Linked DNA regions of Saccharophagus degradans 2-40. The protein of the gene in region 1 interacts with the protein of each later gene in a pairwise test. Links are inferred from orthologs where the notes say so. Each region holds a gene or a part of one and is shown on either strand. Other genes may lie near its edges. The genes, in order: SDE_RS09020 and SDE_RS06755.

Evidence for each region.
Region 2: the proteins of SDE_RS09020 (region 1) and SDE_RS06755 interact in binary tests that used the Escherichia coli proteins (3 or more experiments, as listed by UniProt). The link is inferred for Saccharophagus degradans 2-40 from one-to-one orthologs.

What each region holds. Positions count from the first base shown.
Region 1 is NC_007912.1:2,196,629-2,207,017, forward strand. The notes cover bases 293-3,134. They hold SDE_RS09020 (flavodoxin), read left to right. Parts: upstream 293-1,342; coding sequence 1,343-1,927; downstream 1,928-3,134. Other genes in these bases: SDE_RS09010 (GGDEF domain-containing protein), read right to left, coding at 293-1,034; SDE_RS09025 (diacylglycerol kinase), read left to right, coding at 1,930-2,289; SDE_RS09030 (HD domain-containing phosphohydrolase), read right to left, coding at 2,294-3,134. Outside these bases: more of SDE_RS09010, read right to left, coding at 57-292; more of SDE_RS09030, read right to left, coding at 3,135-3,724; SDE_RS09035 (flavin reductase family protein), read left to right, coding at 3,898-4,404; SDE_RS09040 (two-component system sensor histidine kinase NtrB), read right to left, coding at 4,443-5,831; SDE_RS09055 (hypothetical protein), read left to right, coding at 7,005-8,351; SDE_RS09060 (1-aminocyclopropane-1-carboxylate deaminase/D-cysteine desulfhydrase), read left to right, coding at 8,359-9,321; SDE_RS09065 (cyclic nucleotide-binding domain-containing protein), read left to right, coding at 9,318-10,389. UniProt on the Escherichia coli protein: Low-potential electron donor to a number of redox enzymes. Involved in the reactivation of inactive cob(II)alamin in methionine synthase.
Region 2 is NC_007912.1:1,647,467-1,657,708, forward strand. What follows is about bases 4,759-7,453. They hold SDE_RS06755 (regulatory protein RecX), read left to right. Parts: upstream 4,759-5,730; coding sequence 5,731-6,177; downstream 6,178-7,453. Other genes in these bases: recA (recombinase RecA), read left to right, coding at 4,759-5,688; SDE_RS06760 (hypothetical protein), read right to left, coding at 6,251-6,586; SDE_RS06765 (type I secretion system permease/ATPase), read left to right, coding at 6,867-7,453. Outside these bases: SDE_RS21220 (alginate lyase family protein), read left to right, coding at 1-749; SDE_RS06735 (glycoside hydrolase family 2 protein), read left to right, coding at 775-3,249; SDE_RS06740 (DUF4124 domain-containing protein), read right to left, coding at 3,369-3,809; SDE_RS06745 (CinA family protein), read left to right, coding at 3,986-4,474; more of recA, read left to right, coding at 4,642-4,758; more of SDE_RS06765, read left to right, coding at 7,454-9,002; SDE_RS06770 (HlyD family type I secretion periplasmic adaptor subunit), read left to right, coding at 8,992-10,242. UniProt on the Escherichia coli protein: Modulates RecA activity through direct physical interaction. Can inhibit both RecA recombinase and coprotease activities. May have a regulatory role during the SOS response. Inhibits DNA strand exchange in vitro.

The DNA.
Region 1 (10,389 bases):
GCAGGAGGAAGGGGCTCGAAGCCCCGTCGTTAGGCGTTTTAGCTTATTCAGTTGGTTCACGCAGTGCTAGATTGGCCTGCGTGAGCTTCGCTGTTGCGGTTGTGCTGCCGCATGTTGTTCGAAGATTCAACCACCACCTTATTTCGCCCTTCTTTTTTCGCTTGATATAACGCGCAGTCAGCGCGCTCAAAAAACGATTCCACGTTATCTGTATCAATTAAAGTGGTTACCCCTAGGCTAATCGTGGACGCTACATTTTCGCCGTCGATCTCCATTGGTGTAATGGCCGAATGAATGCGGATGCGCTCTGCGGTTAGGCGAGCGTTTTCGGCGTCGGTATTGTGCAGTAGCACCACAAACTCTTCTCCACCAAACCGGAATATTTGATCGGTTTCTCTCAGTGAGTTTTTGATGTTGGTGACAATATGCTTAAGCATTTTGTCACCGGCGCGGTGGCCATATGTATCGTTGAGTTTCTTGAAGAAATCCACATCGATAAGCATTAGGCTAAGCGGCGTTTGATGGCGCAGCGAAAGCTTAATTTCACGTGCAAAACAATTGTCCATTGCCTGCCGATTACCAATCCCTGTAAGGGGGTCGCGCATAGAGCTATCGAGCGCAGCGCGGTATAACAGCGCGTTACGCAATGGGTAAAAGAGCACACCTATAAGCATTTCCATTAAGGTTAGCTCTGTTTCTAAAAATGGTTTGGCGCGCCTAAATTCAATTTTGCCCAGTTGAATGGTGCTGGTTGCAACGTTGTAGCAGGCGGAATGTTTCTCTTGAGACCCAAGCTTTAATTCAATACCTTCTAAATTATCGAAACTTAATCCATTTACTTCGAATAGATCTTGAATATTGCTAAAGAACAACTCCAATGTATTTACTACATCTAAAGTGCTTTGTAGGTTGTAGGCCAGCTTAAACTGTAAATCTCTCAGCTCGTTTTCGCCGGGAAAGCCGTTAACTTTCAGCATGGTCGCTGTCGGCTTTTTGCCTCGTGTACGGGGTTGTGTCGCTGCACTTCTCGCCATCGGATTATCCTGCAATCAGATTAATAGGTGCTGCGGGATGTTGTCGCAGCAAAGTCGTTGGTTAGGATTTAGCCAAAAACGTGCCATAGTTCACACTGTGAGTAAATGTTAATGAAATCAATAGGTTGCAAAGGTGGTGGAGGCGAGGTGTTTTTTGGCGGCAAAAAAATGGCGCTTTTTTGTCGGTTAAACCTTGCCGAATTTCCTCTTGAGGTAAAAGCTTGCCGCCAAGGTACGTATTAAGGCCGTTGTTTTCAGGCTGGTAAGTTGCGAGAATGTCGCGCAATTTCTGGGAGCGCATGCTCTCAATGGCAATAACAGCGTTTGGTTCTATAGGCGAGGCAGCAGTGGCAGCAAAAATTGGGTTGATCTATGGCAGTGACGACGGCAACACAGAAACAATTGCGTTTCGAATTCAGGCGCGCTTAGGCGAAGAGAATGTAGATGTGTTGGACGTAAGCGACGTAACGCAAATGGATTTTGCCAGTTATGACAAGCTCATACTGGGCATACCAACTTGGGATTTCGGTCAAATCCAATCCGACTGGGAAGATTTCTGGGACGATGTGAAAGAGGTAGGGTTTGAAGGGAAAACCGTGGCGTTATTCGGCTTGGGGGATCAGTTTGGTTATGGGGATTTCTTCCTTGATGCCATGGGCATGCTGCATGACGTGATAGTTGAAAATGGCGCCAAAATTGTGGGGCACTGGCCCGTTGAAGGTTATGAGTTTGATGCATCTAAGGCATTAATAGAGGGTGAGGGCCTGTTTGTTGGCCTTGGTATAGATGAAGATCAACAGCCAGAGCTAAGTGCATCGCGTCTAAATAAGTGGGTGTCGCAAATTAGTCATGAATTTAACCTAGGATACGAGCCAATAGAATTGGATGATTAGTAATGACGCATAAAAATTCAGGCCCCACTCGTGTATTTAAAGCAGCCTATTATTCTTACAAAGGTATTGTTAGTGCCATTAAGCACGAAGCAGCGTTTCGGCAGGAGTTGATCCTCGCTGTGGTTTTACTCCCTTTGGCGTTTTGGCTTGATGTGACCAAGCTAGAAAGGTTAGCTTTGGTGGCCACTGTTGTGCTGGTGTTGGTTGTGGAGCTGCTTAATAGCGGTATAGAGGCGGTGGTTGACCGGGTAGGTGTAGAACACCATGAGCTTGCTGGGCGGGCTAAAGATATGGGGTCGGCCGCTGTGTTTTTATGTTTAATCCTCACGGCCTTTGTGTGGGGCACAATACTGTTTCTTTAGTTTGTTATAAATTGTCATGCCTTTGGCTGGTGACAGGGCCTATCCACGTTGCTTTCAAGGCGGCAGAAATACTCGGGGCCGCTATGCGGTCCAACTCTTGTAAGCCTTCTCTCACTGTTTGAACGTGTTCATTTTCCGCTGGGTTTTCTTCGGCAAAAACAGCTAAGCTCTGGCGAAGCTTCTCAATATGAAACACAACCTCATGCATACGTAAAAACGTATCTTCTATTTCCCCGTAGGCGTGGGTAAGTTGTTTTTTTTCTATGTGCTCCATGAGGCGTAAGTACGCATCGTTGATGACTTCCGATTGGGTGATAGCAATATCTATATGGATAATTCTGTTTTGCAGGGCGTACAGCTGGCTATTGTTATGCCTAAAGCCGATGGCGACAGATAGCGATTCGGCGCGTTCGATACATTGTTTTAAATAACCAAATGTTTCGCGTACAAGTGCGATAAATTCTGGCATAACCTCGCTAGGCAGCGTCGCTTCGTAGGTGGCTTTTTCGTCTTGTAGTACTTCTATTAATTTAATGCCACTGCGCCCAAAGCGAGTGTGGCCATTCATTTTAATAATGGATGCCAGTGCCGATATGGGTCGACAAGCGGGTTTAAGTCTGTACGTATAGGCCGCATGCAGGCTGCTCAATACATTCAATAACTGCGCGGTGGGGCTAATGTTATTGCCTAATTTACCGGTTGGGTAGCCGCTGCCGTCTAAGTTTTCACGGTGCTCTAAGATGGCTCTGGCAACATCGTCGCTAATTTTTTTGTGCCCAACCAGTAATTTGTAGCCAAGTGTAGGGTAGGCGTGCAAGGTGACTCGCTCTTCAGCGGTTAGATTTTTGGCTTCTAACGAAATGGAGCTGGGTAAAAATAGCAGCCCCAACCCTTGGAGTAGCGCACTTAAAAAGAGGGCTTGAGTTTGTGCGACGGGGTCTTTTTTTAACTCGGCGCATATTACGCCAAGCCAGGCTGTAAACAGTGCGTTTTTAAATGCGTGTGGGTAGCAGTATGAGAGGCACGTTAGCTTGGTGAGTAAGCTCGGGTGCGATGCTAATATTTCGCAGTAGGGAGCTATCCGCTCTAGCGAGTGGTGTGCTTCGCTAAAGCTTTTGATGTGTGAGTCAGCTTCAATCATTAGCTTGAAGTGACCGGGAATAGTATCGGCAGTTATTTGGCCTTCGATATGCAAGTTTTTGTCAAAGTCGTATTCGAGGCTAGCCAGCGGTAAGTTGTTTAGCTCGTCTGCCTGTAGTTGCCGACCTTGCGGTAAAACGAGGTGGTTGTCGGTGTTGTTTATATTCGAAACACTATGAATAGCAACGCGTTGACTGAGGTTTGCAAGTCGCTTGAGGTAGTATTGTTGTTCCGCCACAGAAAGAGCAGGCCGGTTGTTTACGGCGCGCAGGGGGGCGGCTACCAGTTTCGTCATAGAAGTGACCGTATACGGAAATTTGAATATACATTCAGTATAGGTCAGCTTTTTTGTTTGCGGGGCCGTTTTATGTGCCAGCTTGTTTTGGCGCGCAGCGATATGCCCTATAATGCTGAAAAAGACGTTTTGTTCTCGTCTTTATAACAATGTCGTAATCACAGCGAGATAATATGTCTGGAAGTTCTATCGAGTCAGCGGGTGTCACTCTGGCTCAGCAAATGCGCGACGGTATGCGTCGCTTGGCGTCTGGTGTGTGTGTTGTAACTGCTAACAACCTACTCAAGCAGCGCTTTGCCATGACAGCGTCATCGGTAACGTCTTTATCTGATAATCCGCCATCGCTATTGGTTTGTATAAACACCGACTCGCGAATCAATCAGCCATTGCTCGAAACTCAGTCGTTTTGTATCAATATACTCTCAGCTTCGCACCAATTGGTATCTAACACTTGTGCGTCCCCCAACACTGATGAGCAGCGCTTTGAGGTAGGAGATTGGGTTAAAAACCAAGAAACAGGCTTGTATTATTTAAACGATGCGGAGGCAGTATTTTTTTGCGAAAAAGTGAATGTGCTGCAACACGGTACGCACAATATCTTTATTGGCAATATTACTAAGGTAAGTACCAGTCAAGCCGAAGCGACGCCGCTTATCTACTTAAACGGTGGTTATGTATAAGCGTTGTCAGTTGATTTGCGCTAAGGGCTAACTAACAGCTAAGAGGCGAGGGGAAGACGTATGGTAAACCGCGTACCTTCGCCTGGTACCGACTCAACGTCAATTTCACCTTGGTGGTGCTCTTTAATTATAAAATAAGATACGCTCAAACCTAGCCCGGTGCCTTTGCCTACTTCCTTAGTGGTAAAAAACGGGTTAAAAATCTGCCTTTTTACATTGTCTGGCATCCCAGGCCCGTTGTCTTCCACGGTTATCACCACCCAGCCCCCACAGCGTTTGGTTTGAATGTGGATTTGAGGTTGCAGGGGGGCGCCGTATTCTTCCGATCGAAAAGCTTGCGCAGCATTGAGCAGTAAGTTGAGTATAACTTGCTGAATCTCGGTTGCCGCAGCGTAAATTAAAGGTAAGTTTTCTTCTAAGTCACAATGGATGTCGGGTAGCTCAATGCCTGCTGGCGTTTCAAGCTTAAAGGTATTTTGCGCGAGCTGCAGTGAATGGGTGAGTAATTTGTTTAGGTCTGTCGCCGCTTTTTGATTGGTGGTGCGAGAAAACTCAAGCATGCTTTTTACTATGTCTGCCGCCCGTGTTCCCGCATCGCGAATATCCCCTAACAGCTGAAAAATATCGCGGCTACGGCAGTATGTATCCAGCGCATTCAAGTCTATATTCGCCTGCAGGGCTTTTTCTTGGTTGGCTGGCAACGTAGGGCTTACTCTGCGTTCGATGTTTTGCACGTTATTCAATATAACGGCTAAAGGATTGTTTATCTCATGGGCCAAGCCGGCGGCTAACTCTCCGAGACTCATTAATTTTTCGTTTTGAACCATCATTTTTTCTACGCGCACACGCGAGGTTACATCTTCCAGCAACAATACCGCTCCCGCGAGCGCGCGGTTTTGCGGCGATGGGCTTGAGCTATCTAATTCTTTAAGAGGGTAGACTTTTATATCTAGGTAACGTTCTTCGGCGGCTTCCCCTACAGATACGTTCTCTTGCCTAAATGGCTCGCCGGTATCTATACAGGTGGCTACAGTGCCAATGGAAACAGGCAGGTTGGGAAAAACATCGGTCACTTTAGCGCCCATCACCATTTCTGCGCTTAAGCCGCTGGTTTCTGCTGCGGCGCGGTTCCAGTGGGTAACGTAGCCATCGCGGGTAACGCCAATCAGTACTGAATCTATGGAATTAACCACACTGTGAATGTAGCGCTGTGTTTTGCGCAAGAGGTCTTCGGTTGCTTGGTGTCGTTCTATCTCTCGCCAGAGCTGTTCTTTTGTTTTGGCGAGTTGTTCTGGGGCTATTTGCTCACCGGCAAGCGTGTTGTCTTTTTTCTTCTTTAGCCAAAACCAAACTATTCCAATTGTTTGTACCGCTATTGCCACACAGAGGGCAATAACTAAGCAGCGAAACAGTTCGGCGGTATCCATTCCTGTATCCTAGAGAGTGTTTTTTTGATTGTAATCGATTGTTGTGACTATCTTAGGTGGAGTAGGCGTCTGCGTCTAGGTGCAATGGTTAGGGAAGGTGAATGGGGTTGTGTGGTTGTAAATTGGGCATTGCGATAGGCTTTTAGTCAGGTTGTGCAAAGAATAGCTAGGTTTAAAATTTATTGAAAAAAGTGGCGTAAAAAATTTGACATAGGAAGCAAATCCGGTAGAATGCGCAGCTCTCGACGGACGGGTGGTTAGCTCAGTTGGTAGAGCGGCGCCCTTACAAGGCGTAGGTCACAGGTTCGACCCCTGTACCACCCACCACTCTTACTTGTGATGTGACAAGGGTAGTGAGTTAGTTCGAGAAATGCGGCCCGGTAGTTCAGTTGGTTAGAATGCCGGCCTGTCACGCCGGAGGTCGAGGGTTCAAGTCCCTTCCGGGTCGCCATATACTAAAAGCCTTACTCGCAAGAGTAGGGCTTTTTTTATGCCTACTTTTTATGTATTTGCCTATCTAACTTCTCACTATTTGCTCTTTTCTCGCGTTTACTTGCTGTTATTGTCAAATTAAGTTCACACTTTGAGCCTAATATGGCGCCGTTGATAGTAGTTTTGCTGCTTTAAGTAAGCAAGTGCTTTAAATTGAACTATTATTGATTTCAATGTTCTTATAACTTAATGCTGATTTTAGCTAAGAGCATTGCAGGCTCGTGTAGAGAGTAACTACGCGAATAAACTTCACTAAATAAGGAGATCACTATGCAAGACTATATAGAAGAGCTTCTAGATGCACCGTTATACCTATTGGATGACGAGCAAGATCTAGATGACTACCTTGATGAATGCGCTGACCTTTAATAAGTCAGCGCTTTAGATATTTGTAATTTCCCCTCTATTTATTTACCTCCTGAAGTACCTTTTTGACACTTCCTTCGGTTTTTACTCAATTCTTCCTCAAATTGTGCTTTTAATAGCCACTTCAAAGATAAATCGATATTGATATAATTCAATTTTCTAAGCATTGAAAGGCGCGTCACAGCCTGAGAACTTCGAGTGGTTAATAATGTGTTTATGGGCAATAGTGGTATTACTATTTGTCTGCATGTGATTGCCGATTGAATGCATTTATTATTTTAGGCGTGTGCGCCTAGGCCGACTTGGAATCTATACGTGATATTTGACCACGATGAACTTGCTAGTGCTATTTTCTTGTTTGATAGGCAAGGTGGTTTATTGCGTGAAATGTTGTATTCCGAGTTTGAGGCAATTTTGGATGGGTATGTACCCGTTCGAGAGTTAGCCAATCAAACTATTCCCGCCGTATTTGCTCAAATTAATTCTAAATTGCTCGTCGAGCGGGCGGTTTTTTTCTGGGTTAGTTTTACTCGTACCGGGGAGATTGACCCTTCTTGGAATTTACCTTTAGATCAACTGGCCATGAATGCCAGCGCTGGGCCCGATTTAGGCGCTGGCCCAATTAAGCTTGCCTGTGCTAGCCAATGCCCCATAAGCCATCATAGAGGCTCCCTGTGGGACCCAGATTTACGCAAAGGTAAAGGCCAGCTAACGGTACTCAAAAAGTCGGCGGCGCTTAACCGGTTAAGTATTCAGTTTCGCGAACCCTCTAAGGACGAGTTGGAGCAGGCGCAAAGTAGAGAGAAGCAAGAGCAACAGCGCAACTTTAACGAAGAGTACTTGCAGGAGCTGCGAAGCCACATGGCGCATTTGCTTAAAGAACAGCGGCTTAAAGCATCTACTATAGAGCGTGAACGCGAACGCGAAATTAAAGAGATAAAAACGGAATCCGCCAATAGATTAGAAGAGTATCGGCAGCTACTTGATAGTAAAGGGCGTGCTTTAGAAGAAGAGCGTGAGCGTAATAAATCGCTGAAAGAGACAATAGAAGGGCAGGCTAAAAAAATTGAGGGCTTGCGTGAGTACTTCGAACACAAATTGTCGCTGCGAGAGGGTGAAGAAAGCGATCACATTGAGGCGCTAAAGCAAAATTACGAAACCGAGCTCGAATTAAAAGTTAATGCTGCTACCACCGAGTTGCAAGAGTTGCTGCAAATGCGAGAGGTAGAGCTGCTATACCGTAACGAACAAGAAGCACAGTTGCACGATGAAATTGCGCGTTTGCGGCAGGAAAACGAACAGTTTGTCGCTAATAGTGGTGACAGGCTGCTGGATAAAATGGCCAGCAAAGGCATTAGCTTTGTAACCTATCAGCCGGGAGCAGGACATATTACGTTACCCAAAAGCGAAATTTCACGCTTTATGGATAACCCCATTGCCTACGCGGCAAGTGTATGTGGTGTGCAAGAAGGCCACTATTTGGCGTGGCTAGAGCATTATCAAGCTCCGGTTTGTAAGCATTGCGACGAAGCTGGTACTATTTGCAGCGCAAATATTCAGCGCATAAACTCGCCGAGCGAATTCCATATTGGGCATGATGATCACTGCGATCAGCATAAAAAAATAAAAAGTATCAATTCATTAAAGCTAGCTGGTGCCTAACCCTTCTTTGTTAAACCTATTAACAGGTGATCTACCTCAACTCGCAGCTACTGTGCAACACCAGCGGCTCAATTGGCGTGTGGCCGATGAAGCGGGTGTTGCGGTTTATTTGCGTCGAGACGACGCTATTCACGCTAAGCTTAGCGGTAACAAGCTTTACAAATTGCACGGGCATTTGCAGGCTTATTTTGAAAGCGCCCATTCTAAGCAACCCATTGCCTCATTTGGTGGGGCATACTCTAATCACCTCTACGCCTTAGCAGCCGCTGGGCAAATTTTAGGGATTCCCACAATTGCGGTAATTCGTGGTGAGCGACCCAAAGGCGCAGCGCCAACTTTAGATGATCTTGAGGCAATGGGTATGCGGTTACATTTTATTAGCCGTGAACGTTACAAGCTGCGTAATGATCAGGCCCTACTGATGGCTCTCAATCTCGAGTTAGGAGAACCTTGTTTTTGGGTGCCCGAAGGAGGGGCTGGGTTGCTGGGTAATACTGGCTGCCAAGTGTTGGGGGCATCCTGCAGTGAGTTTCTGCAGCGCGTTACGCCGAATGAGAGCGATGCTTATGTGGTGATGGCTTGTGGCACAGGTACAACCTTTAGCGGCGTTGTTAATGGCGTGGGGCCTTCTGTGCAGGTGTTGGGCGTGCCAGTGCTAAAGGTGGGTGGCGAATATAAAGCCGAAATTGCTGCTGCCATAGGTGCGAATACCCGCTGGAAGCTTTTAGAGGATGGGCATTGTGGTGGTTACGCCAAGTTTCCAGAATACCTGCTAAAGTTTATGGTAGAAACAGAATTAGAAGTTGGCGTGCAATTAGACCCAGTGTATACGGCGAAAATGCTGTACAGTCTGGCAACAGCGATTAAGCAGGGTAAGTTTGCAAGAGGTAGCCATATTGTGGCTATTCACTCTGGTGGCTTACAAGGTAGGCGCAGTGTGGAGAAGCAATTAATGGAGTTGTATGTATGAGTGTAAATTTGGTGCACGATAACAGTCAGCAATTTGATGACGCCTTGGCAATGGCAAAAACCTTGGTGCCGCTGAATGGATTGCGTGAATCATATTTAGCTGATCTATTTAATCACGTATCTGTGCAAACCATACTGCAGGGGCAGGTGTTGTTTCAATTTGGCCAGGTAGACAATCAGCATATTTATTTATTGCATGGCGAAGTCCATTTGCAAACGGCAAGTGGTGAGGTGGTTTCTGTTGCCACCGAAGATTCGATTTTGCCCTTGGCGCATGCTCAGCCGCGTCAGCAGCGTGGGGTGGCTATAACAGATTGTATGATTTTGCGGGTAGACAGCGACTACCTAGATCGTATGGTGTGTTGGAGCCAAATATCCGATTACTTGCTTGCCGAGCTATGTAATGAACGCGATATGGATGAAGACATGGAGTGGATTCAAACGGTTTTGAAATCTAACCTGTTTTACAAAGTGCCGCCCATTAATGTAGAAATGATATTCGACAGGCTTAAGCCTGTTATTGTGATGGCCGGTGATGCCATTATTCGCCAAGGCGAGTTGGGTGATGCCTGCTATTTTATTAAAGAGGGTGAGGCAGAAGTTACTCAGCGCAGCGAGAGCGGTAAGTTAGTTAAATTAGCAGATATTAACGTTGGCCGCTGCTTTGGCGAAGATGCGTTGGTAAATGAAACCGTGCGCAATGCCAACGTAACCATGAAAACCGACGGTGTTTTAATGGTACTTAACAAGCAAGACTTTTTACTGCTGCGCAAAGAGCCTGTGGTAGAAGAAGTGACTGAAAATGAAGCCGCCAGCATGCTGCAATCGCCAGTGTATGTGGATGTGCGTACCGACGAAGAATATAACTTAGGCCACTTAAGCTTCTCTGCAAATATCCCCCTTGGCTTATTAAGCCTTAAGAAAAGGTTGTTAGACCCAGCCAAACCCTATGTTTTTTATTGTGATACCGGTAGGCGCAGTCGCGCAGCGGCGTACTTATTGGGTAAGCAAGGCTATAACGCTATGGCGCTTGCAGGTGGGTTTATTGAAGCGGGTTTAAGTGAAAACC
Region 2 (10,242 bases), 540 kb from region 1 along the record:
TAAAGTATGCGCAAGCAATACCTGGCAAAGTGGACGGCCGTGGAATAGGTATTATTGATGCTCGTGGTTTTTACAGAGTGCTAGATAGCATTTTGTTGATAAAACCTTCGCAAGCACTAACTGCAGGTGAATTAGCGGGGCTAGATGCGTGGTTTAGCGAATATTTAGAGTGGCTAGTAGAAAGTCCTTTGGGTATTGATGAACGCAAAACGAAGAATAACCACGGCACATTTTACGATTACCAAGTAGCGGCTATTGCACTTTTCGTGAATAACGAAAAAATTGCTAAAAACGCTATAAAGCGAGCTCAAAAACGATTAAAAGCGCAGATAACCAAAGATGGTAAGCAACCTTTAGAGTTAGAGCGTACGCGTCCATTTCATTACAGTGTATTTAATTTGCAGGCATTTGTTGGCTTGGCGAAATTGGCGTCTGAAGTGGGAGTAGATCTTTGGCAGTATCCATCGGCAAAAGATAATCGCCTTAAGCAAGCTTTCGATTACTTAATTACTCATTCCCGCACTGCTAGCACAATGAATGGCACGCAAGAATCAACTTTGCGAAAGTACGATTTTATTCCAGTGTTACCCGATTATGCTCACAAATATGGCGTAAGTATTGAAAGCTTACGCGCCCATTACGACCCAGAGCATGGCTATTGGGTGGATTGTGGCTTGCTATTTCTTTCCCCTAACTTTTTTAAAGCTGAGCTGGCGACGACTACAAACTACAAACCGTGTAGATACTAATAATTAATTAGCTCTTGGATACAAAATGAAATCTATTTTTATTGTTCGTAAGCCTCTTGCGTGGTGCGCAGGGGCTTGTTTAATTGTGGCTGCATTGGCGGGGTGTGAACCTGCTAATAATGACGCGCCGGTTAAAGGTGCTTCGCCTGTAAAGGCGGCCGAGCCAACAGTAACGCTGTTTAACGACGATTGGCATTACTTGCAAAATAATGCGCAAGATATCGCGGAAATTTCGCAAAGCAAAAAATGGCAGCATGTAAATATACCTCACACGTGGAACGCTACCGATACCGTCGACGCCGAACCAGGCTACCGACGCAATGCTAGTTGGTACAAAAAGGAGTTTGCGGCAGGCCAAGCCTCGCGTTATGTGCTGTATTTTGAAGGCGCAAATATGGAAACGCAGGTGTATATAAATGGCCAATTAGCAGGTGAGCACATTGGAGGCTATTTAGGGTTCGATATAGAGCTAACACCTTGGTTAAAGAAAAATGCGAAAAATACTTTATTAGTAAGGGTGAGCAACGCTTACAACCCGCACTTAATACCCTCACAGAAGGCAGATTTTTTTATACATGGCGGAATAACGCGTGATGTATGGTTAAAAGCGTTGCCCGAAACCTATATAGATCGCCTTCAAATCGACACACCTACAGTTTCAGAATCCACCGCGCAAACCCGCGTACGCGCTTTGTTAAATGTAGGTGCCGCGTCGACGCAAGGGCTTACGCTAAGTGCCGAGTTGAAATCACCTAACGGCAGCGTAGTTTTGTCTGCGAGTAATATCCAGGTGGCGGCTAACAACGAGGTGGAAATTGTATTTAAAGATATTGCCAACCCACAGTTGTGGTCTGTCGATACCCCAAATTTGTACACCATGCAGGTGGCGTTGCGCGATAGTGATAACAAAATTATTCACGAGGTAAATGAAAAATTTGGTTACCGTTGGTTTGAAATGCGAGCAGGGCAGGGCTTCTTTGTAAACGGTAAGCGTATGCTTATTCGTGGTACCCATAGGCATGAAGAGTCTGCCGGTGTGGGCGCAGCCATTACAAATGAAATGCACCGCGCCGATATGCAACAAATTAAAGATATGGGAGCAAATTTTGTGCGTCTTGCCCATTATCCGCAAGACCCTGAAGTTTACCGAGCTGCAGATGAATTAGGTTTGGTGTTGTGGGATGAACTGCCTTGGTGCCGGGGTGGTAAAGGTGGCGAAGAGTGGGAGAAAAACACAGAGTCGTACCTTAAACGTCAAATTGCGCAAAACCGTAATCACGCGAGTATTGCGTTTTGGTCGCTGGGTAACGAGATGTATTGGGAAGAAGACTTCCCAGGCGGTGGCAACGATGACGCAGTACTTGAATATGTAAAAAAACTTAACGCAATTGCTAAGGCTGCGGATTCTTCGCGCTTAACAACCTTGCGTAAGTTTTACCCTGCCGCAAAAGTGGTTGATGCATTTTCGCCTTCTATTTGGGCTGGTTGGTATGGTGGTGCCTACGGACAATATGAAGAAGCCATTCGCGCAGCGATGAAGGATTATCCTGCCTTTTTACATATGGAATACGGAGGCTCTAGTCATGCGGGACGCCACACAGAAACACCAACCGGTAAAGAAGGTATTATTGGTGCGCAGGTTTCTGTAGAAGAGGCGATGAATCAAGCTGTGGTAAAAAGCGTCGCGAAAGATAGCGATTGGAATGAAAATTACATGGTCGATTTATTTGATTGGCATTTGCATGTGTCTGAATCGGTCGAAGGTTTTGCAGGCAATGCTCAATGGGCTATGAAAGACTTTGGTACGCCTTTGCGTCCTGAAAACCCCATACCCTACGTGAATCAAAAGGGGTTATTGGATAGGAATGGTCACCCCAAAGATGCTTACTATGTGTTTGCAAGCTACTGGTCCGATAAACCTTTCTGTTATATCGAGTCTAAAACATGGACTCATCGCCAAGGGCCGAAAGAGGGGAGAGATGTTACGGTTTACTGTAATACTCACACCGCAGAGCTTTTCTTGAATGGCAACAGTTTAGGTGTAAAACAGCGCGATCCTCAGCGTTTTCCCGCGGGCGGTTTAGTGTGGAAGGTGCCATTTAAAGCTGGCGTAAACCATTTGCGCGTTGAAGGTATTATTGACGATGTAAAAGTGCACGATAAGCTAGATGTTACCTATTTAATTGGTGAGCACGGTAAGCTGGATTCGATAAAACTAAGTGCTAAACCGCTGGACTCTGGCAATATTCTTATTGAAGCCGAGGCTTTAGATAGTGCTGGTAATCGTGTACTGAATTATTCTGAGCGCGCGTATTTCTTTAATGTTGGCGAACAGGGGCAATTGATAGAGAATCAAGGTACCCCTAATGGCAGCAGTATTATCGAAATGGCCAGTGGTTACGCTGCAATTGAATTTATTCCTGGTGATAAACCCAGCGTCATTGAATTCAGAAATCAAAATGTAAAAGGGGTGTATTTAAACGTTGATGCGAAGCAGTAACTGCTTTGCAATGGGGTTTAATTTGAGCACCCATATTAGGCGAGTAAAATCAGAGATAAAAAAGCCCCAGCTAAATAGTTAGTTGGGGCTTTTTATTTGTACTGTAGAATCTTTATAGGTTAAATGCCCTCAAGGCTTTTGGTTCGTTCATTCATTTGTTGCTGTACAGCTTTGGCGTCATCGACTAATTTTTTTACTTTTTCTGGGCTATATATGTTGCCGCTAAAGTCCGGCCCTTGTGGAGTATCGGTTTCCCCTGCAATGGTGGGCTCCTCTTTAATGCCTTGTATGAGGTTTACATTCGGGTCTACTTCCATTTTTACGGCAGATTCTGCAGGGTTGGGTGGCGGCTCGGAGGAGTAGTGGACTACCCCGTTTGCGTCAGTCCATTTATATGCGGTGGTTTTCCCCTCGGCAAAAGTCGGTAAGCTGGGGCTAGAAAAGCTAGGTAGGCTTTCTGTAGAGAAAGGCAGCTTCCCTGTCATTATATACATCATGTAGTTCGAGGCCCCAAGGGCCAGCACCACAACCACAACACACTTAAATATCAGCTTTTTCACTGCTGTAAATCTCCATTTCAACTAGTCTTATTACGCCATTATACCCATGCTTTAGGTTTAGTGTTTTAGCTAATGCCTAAAAGTGTTTAAGCGGAAGGGCGCAACCTTAAAGGTTGTAAAAGTGTAGCAAGAAAAAGCCATTGCAAGTTAATCACAGTTGCCCTATGTTCTTGCCCATGACTGAATCTACTTATCTTCTAGCCGAGCGTTTAGGCCAGCTTTTACGTGGGCCAAAACACACCGTAACTACCGCAGAGTCTTGTACTGGCGGGGGTATTGGGCAGGCAATTACTCTGGTGCCGGGCAGTTCGGCTTGGTTTGAGGCGGGTTATATAACCTATAGCAATCGTATAAAATCTAAGCTTTTAGGTGTGCCTTCAGCATTAATCGAGGCCCATGGTGCGGTGAGTGAGCCGGTGGTCTTGGCAATGGCGGCAGGGGCTATACAGCACTCGGCGGCCAATTATGCGGTAGCTGTAAGTGGGGTAGCTGGGCCAGATGGCGGCACCCCGAATAAGCCCGTGGGCACCGTGTGCTTTGCCTGGGGCGCTGCAGATACTCTGCAGGCTGCAACCGTGCACTTTGAGGGCGATAGGCACGATGTGCGCGAGCAAAGTGTAAACTTTGCGTTGCTAAAATTGATTCACCTGTGTGAGCAAAGTTAAATTTTACTGTATAAAAAACTATTACTGTTTGCGTGTACAGTATTTTTGTCGTATTCTTTCCTCAGTCGCAACCAATTGGGTTGCAGCGCAATGCGCAAAACGGGGTTTAAGGGTAGGTGAGACGGGATGTTTTCAGCTGCCAAGATTATATTTTAAAGGGGTTAGTTATGGATGCCAGTAAATCAAAAGCGTTAGAAGCTGCACTTTCTCAAATTGATCGCCAGTTCGGTAAGGGCACGGTTATGCGCCTTGGCGATAAAGGCAGAGAAAAAATGCCTGCTATTTCAACCGGTTCACTCGGTTTAGATGTGGCCTTAGGTATAGGTGGCTTGCCCAAAGGACGTATTGTTGAGATTTACGGCCCTGAATCTTCAGGTAAAACCACGCTAACCCTTCAAGTTATTGCAGAAGCGCAGCGCCAAGGTGGCACTTGTGCTTTCGTTGATGCCGAGCATGCACTAGACCCTGTATACGCCGAAAAGCTTGGTGTAAATGTAGACGACCTAATTATTTCTCAGCCAGATAACGGTGAACAGGCCTTAGAAGTTGCCGATATGTTGGTTCGTTCTGGCGCTGTAGATGTGCTTGTTGTCGACTCCGTGGCGGCGCTTACTCCCAAGGCCGAAATCGAAGGCGATATGGGCGACCACCACGTTGGTTTGCAAGCGCGATTAATGTCGCAAGCACTGCGAAAAATTACGGGCAACATTAAAAACGCTAACTGTTTAGCAATTTTTATTAACCAAATTCGTATGAAGATTGGTGTGATGTTCGGCAACCCAGAAACCACTACCGGTGGTAACGCGCTGAAGTTCTACTCTTCGGTTCGTTTAGATATCCGTCGCATTGGCTCAGTTAAAGAGGGCGATGAGGTTGTTGGCTCGGATACGCGCGTTAAAGTTGTTAAAAATAAAGTTGCGCCACCCTTTAAGCAAGCCGAGTTTCAAATTTTGTATGGTCAGGGCATAAACCGCTTGGGCGAGATTGTAGACTTTGGTGTTAAGCTTGGTTTAATTGATAAAGCTGGTGCTTGGTATAGCTATAACGGCGATAAAATTGGCCAGGGTAAAGCAAATGCTATGCAATACCTTCGCGATAACAAAGAAGTTGCCGAGTTCTTAGAGCAAAAAATAAAGGCGGAATTACTGGGCGATATTAAGCCTGTAGCTAAAGAAGGCGCTGAAGTTGAAGAAGAGAGCGCAGAGCAGGAGTAATTCTGTTCTCGCTATATTAACCTCTTTAGTTTTTCTATTTGTATGGATTACCCCTCTGTTAAAAATGCTGCGCTAGGCCTATTGGCCAGGCGCGAGCACAGCGAGTATGAGTTACGCACTAAACTCAAGCAAAAATTCCCCGTTGATGAAGAGCTTCTAAATACACTTGTAGGCGAATTGGTTGGCTTAAATTACCTAAGTGATGAGCGCTTTGCTGAAATGTATGTGCGTGTTCGCCAGTCAAAAGGCTTTGGTCGCGAGCGAGTAATGCGTGATCTACAAGAAAAGGGCATTTCTAGCGAACTTGCGTCTAACTGTATTGAGCAAATCGACACTTGGTTAGAAACTGCCACACACGTATGGCAAAAGAAATTTGGTGTGCCGGCAGAAGACTACAAAAGCAGAATGAAACAAATGCAGTTTTTGCGCTATAGAGGCTTTACACACCAAGAAGCAGAGCGGGTAGTGGCCGGCTGTACATTTGAATAGCAATTACGGGGTGCTTACTCCTTTCTAAGCCCAACCTAGTACCTTTCTTATACAGTGTTTTCAAAAAACACCTTCAAATAGTATCCTCATCATCCAAAAACGAAACCTCATTACTAGAGAGCTCAGAGCGCAGCCTTTCTCTTTTTAGCAGCTTCTGCTGCACTGGCTCTGGCAGCTCTGTAAATAAAATAACCTGTTTGTTCACTAGTAAATAAATTAAGTCCTCCGTAACCCTTGCTATTTCCCTGTCAGAGTTTTGTAGCTCTTTAAGTACAGCGTCGTCTTCGCCTTTGTTTAAAAAAGCGACTACTTCGTGATTGTCAGCGGGCAAACGCTCCTCATCGCCTGTGCGAGGCGCATCTAAAAGCTCGGTAATGTTGCCTTGGCTATCTCTTTTTATATAGGGCATATCAGATACATCTATACTGGTGGTTGGTTGATATAAGAATAGCAGTATCTAAACTGTATGTAGGGTTGCGTTTGGGTGGAATTTTGACCAGTGTGACTTGTGTGGTCTCTGGCGACATTAAAATTGAATGTTTATACAGTTTTACATTTATACTTGGCGGCCTTTGTTACACTGGTTGAAACAAGCGTTTACGCCAAACGGAATTGCCTAACGCGTTAATATATGGCTGTATTTAAAGCTGTGTGAAGGCAAAATGCACTTTTTACTGTGGGGCTAAAGCTTGGATAAAACAGAAGACACTGTCGGTTCAAAAGACCCTCTTTTACTGTCGTTGATGGCTATTGCTCGCTATGAGCACGTCGCTTGTTCAGACACCATGCTTGTGTCTGGGTTGCCATTGCATGAAGGCCGTCTTACGCCAGAGTTGCTAGTTCGCGCTGCAAGTCGCATAGATATGAAAGCATCGGTGGTTGAACGCACTATCGATCAAATATCCAACTTGGTATTGCCCGCCATACTTATTCTTAAAGACAACCAAGCATTGGTGTTGTTAGATATTGCAGATAACAACTCTGTCGCACAGGTATATTGCCCCGAGCAGGATGCTGAACAAGAAATATCCATTCCCGACTTACTCCAGCAATACACAGGCTTAGCCATATATATAAAGCCCGAAACCCATTACGAAGCCCGCGCTCTTCACGATATAGCACCTAAGAAAGCACACTGGTTTTGGGGGACGCTAAGCCATAGCTGGCGAATTTACCGCGATGTATTGGTGGCTTCATTTCTAATTAACCTCTTTGCGCTTGCGAACCCGCTGTTTGTAATGAATGTGTACGATCGGGTGGTACCCAATAATGCAATCGAGACGTTGTGGGTGCTAGCACTTGGTGTATCAGTTGTTTACATTTTTGATTACATCTTAAAAACGTTACGGGTGCATTTTATAGAGGTGGCGGGTAAAAAGTCGGATGTACTGCTGTCAGCGTATATTTTTGAGCGAGTGCTTGGCGCGAAGTATGATCAGCATCCTCCTTCTGTAGGGGCTTTTACTGGGCAGCTGCGCGATTTTGATTCTGTAAGAAACTTTATTACTGCAACGTCGGTTACCGCGTTTGTCGACTTGCCCTTTACCGTGCTCTTTTTGGTGGTTATCGGCTATTTGGGCGGCCCAATCGTATGGATTCCCATAGTAATTATTCCACTTATTATTATTTTTTCCTTGGTCGTGCAGGCCATGCTCAATAAAGCGGTTGCCAACACCTTTGTCGCATCCGCCCAAAAAAATGCCACTATGGTGGAAGCTATTACTAATTTGTCGTTGGTTAAGGTGTTGAACGCCGAGGGCAAAATACTGCGCAACCTAGAAAAGGCTGTTGGGTTGTTGGCTTATTGGGGTGTTAAAACCCGCGTGCTTTCTAATAGCGCGACTGGCTTTGCTGGTTTTATGCAGCAAATGGCTTCTGTTTTGGTGGTTATTGTTGGTGTGTATTTAATTAGCGCCGGCGAATTAACCATGGGTGGTTTAATTGCATGTGTGTTGCTAACCACGCGTTCTCTTATGCCTTTAGCGCAGGTAGCTGGCTTATTGGTTCAATTCCAGCAGTCGAAAATGGCGTTAACCTCACTTGAAGAGATTGTAAATAGGCAGCAAGAGCGGCCAAACGACAGACACTTTATAAAACGTATTAAATTGCAGGGTAATGTGGAGTTTAAAGGGGTGAACTTTGTTTACCCTGGCGATGATCAGCCAACACTCAAAGATGTAAGCTTTTCGTTAAAAGAGGGGGAGAAGGTAGCGTTAATTGGTCGATTGGGGTCTGGTAAATCGACAATGAATAATTTAATAGCTGGTTTATATCAGCCTACCAGTGGTGCCATTCTTATTGATGGCATAGATATTAAGCAAATAGACCCCGCAGAGCTGCGAGCCAATCTTGGTTATGTCCCTCAAGATAGCTCTTTATTCTATGGCTCAATAAAAGACAACATTGCTTATCGCGATGTATACGTTGACGATCAAGAGATCATCCGCGTGGCAGAAGTGGCTGGTGTATCTGCATTTAGTAATCTTCATCCCCATGGTTTGGCTCGAATGATAGGCGAGCGTGGAGACAATTTATCCGGCGGTCAGAGGCAGGCGATATCTATTGCGCGAGGCTTGGTGAATAGCCCTGCATTGGTGCTTTTAGATGAGCCTACATCTGCAATGGATAATGCGAGTGAAGCCAAGTTAATGGAAAACCTTAAAGAAGAGCTGGCCGATAAAACGGTAATAATGGTTACTCATAAAACGTCATTGCTTCGATTGGTAGACAGGGTAATAGTAATGGATAGTGGCCGCATAGTTGCCGATGGTCCGAAAGATACCGTGTTAGAAGCACTTAAAAAGGGGCAGGTCCGTGTCAGCTAAAAAAAGACTTGGCTCAGTATTTCAATCCATTGCCGATATGGCCGCCAATAGCGTGGACTCTCCTCTGCCGCCAGCCGATTTAGATTACATTACATCTGCTAGAGCTGCGGTTTTAGAGCAGAGTCCAAAGGGCGGGCGTTACGTACTGTGGGCGGTGGTTGTGTTTTTTGTTGTTACTGTGCTCTGGGCCAGTTGGGCGGAGCTAGATGAGTTTGCGCGCGGTGAAGGGAAAGTTATTCCATCTCAGTATGTTCAGGTTGTACAAAACTTGGAAGGCGGAATTCTTGCAGAGCTTTATGTGCGTGAAGGGGAGCGGGTCGCGCGAGGTGAAAAATTATTGCGCATTGACGACACGCAGTTTGCTTCTAGCTTGCGTGAGGCGGGTGTAACGCTGGCGCAATGGGAGCTTAAATCTATGCGCTTGCGGGCGGAATCTAACGGTGAAGCATTTAAACCCGAGATAAAAAAAGGCTGGCCGCAATTTCTTGTGGATCAAGAGCTAGCGTATTACCAATCGCGTCAACAAGAGTTGGCAGGTAATAAAGAAATCTACGATCAGCAACTTACTCAGCGCAAACAGGAGTTAGCCGAGCTAGAGGCAAGAAAAGAACAGTTACAGCGCAGTTACAATTTGCTGAATCAAGAGTTGCAAATGACTCGGCCGCTAGTTAGTCAAGGGGCTATTTCCGAAGTGGAATTATTGCGATTAGAGCGACAAGTGAACGATTTACTTGGCGAGCTAGAGGCGGCACAGCTTGCTATTCCTAGGGTTAAGTCAAGCCTAGATGAAGCGAAAGAAAAGCTGGCGAGTGTGGATATTGTATTTAGACGAGAGGCCCAAGAGGAGCTTAATAAAGTCACTCTCGAATTGTCTCGCTTACAAGAAACGTCGGAAGCGTTAGTCGATAGGGTAAAGCGTACAATGGTGATATCGCCTGTAGCAGGTACGGTCAAGCAATTGCTTGTCAAAACGATAGGCGGAGTGATCCAGCCTGGCATGGATATCGTAGAAATTGTACCCAGCGAAGAAATAATGTTGGTTGAGGCAAGGGTTCGACCAGCAGATATTGGCTATTTGCACCCAGGGCAAAAAGCCAAAGTGAAGTTTTCTGCTTATGATTTTTCCGTAATGGGGGGGCTAGATGGAGAGGTTGTCCATATCAGCCCAGACACCATTCAAGACGAAGATGGCGATAGTTTTTATCTCGTACGTATCGAAACCAGCAGAACATTCATTGGC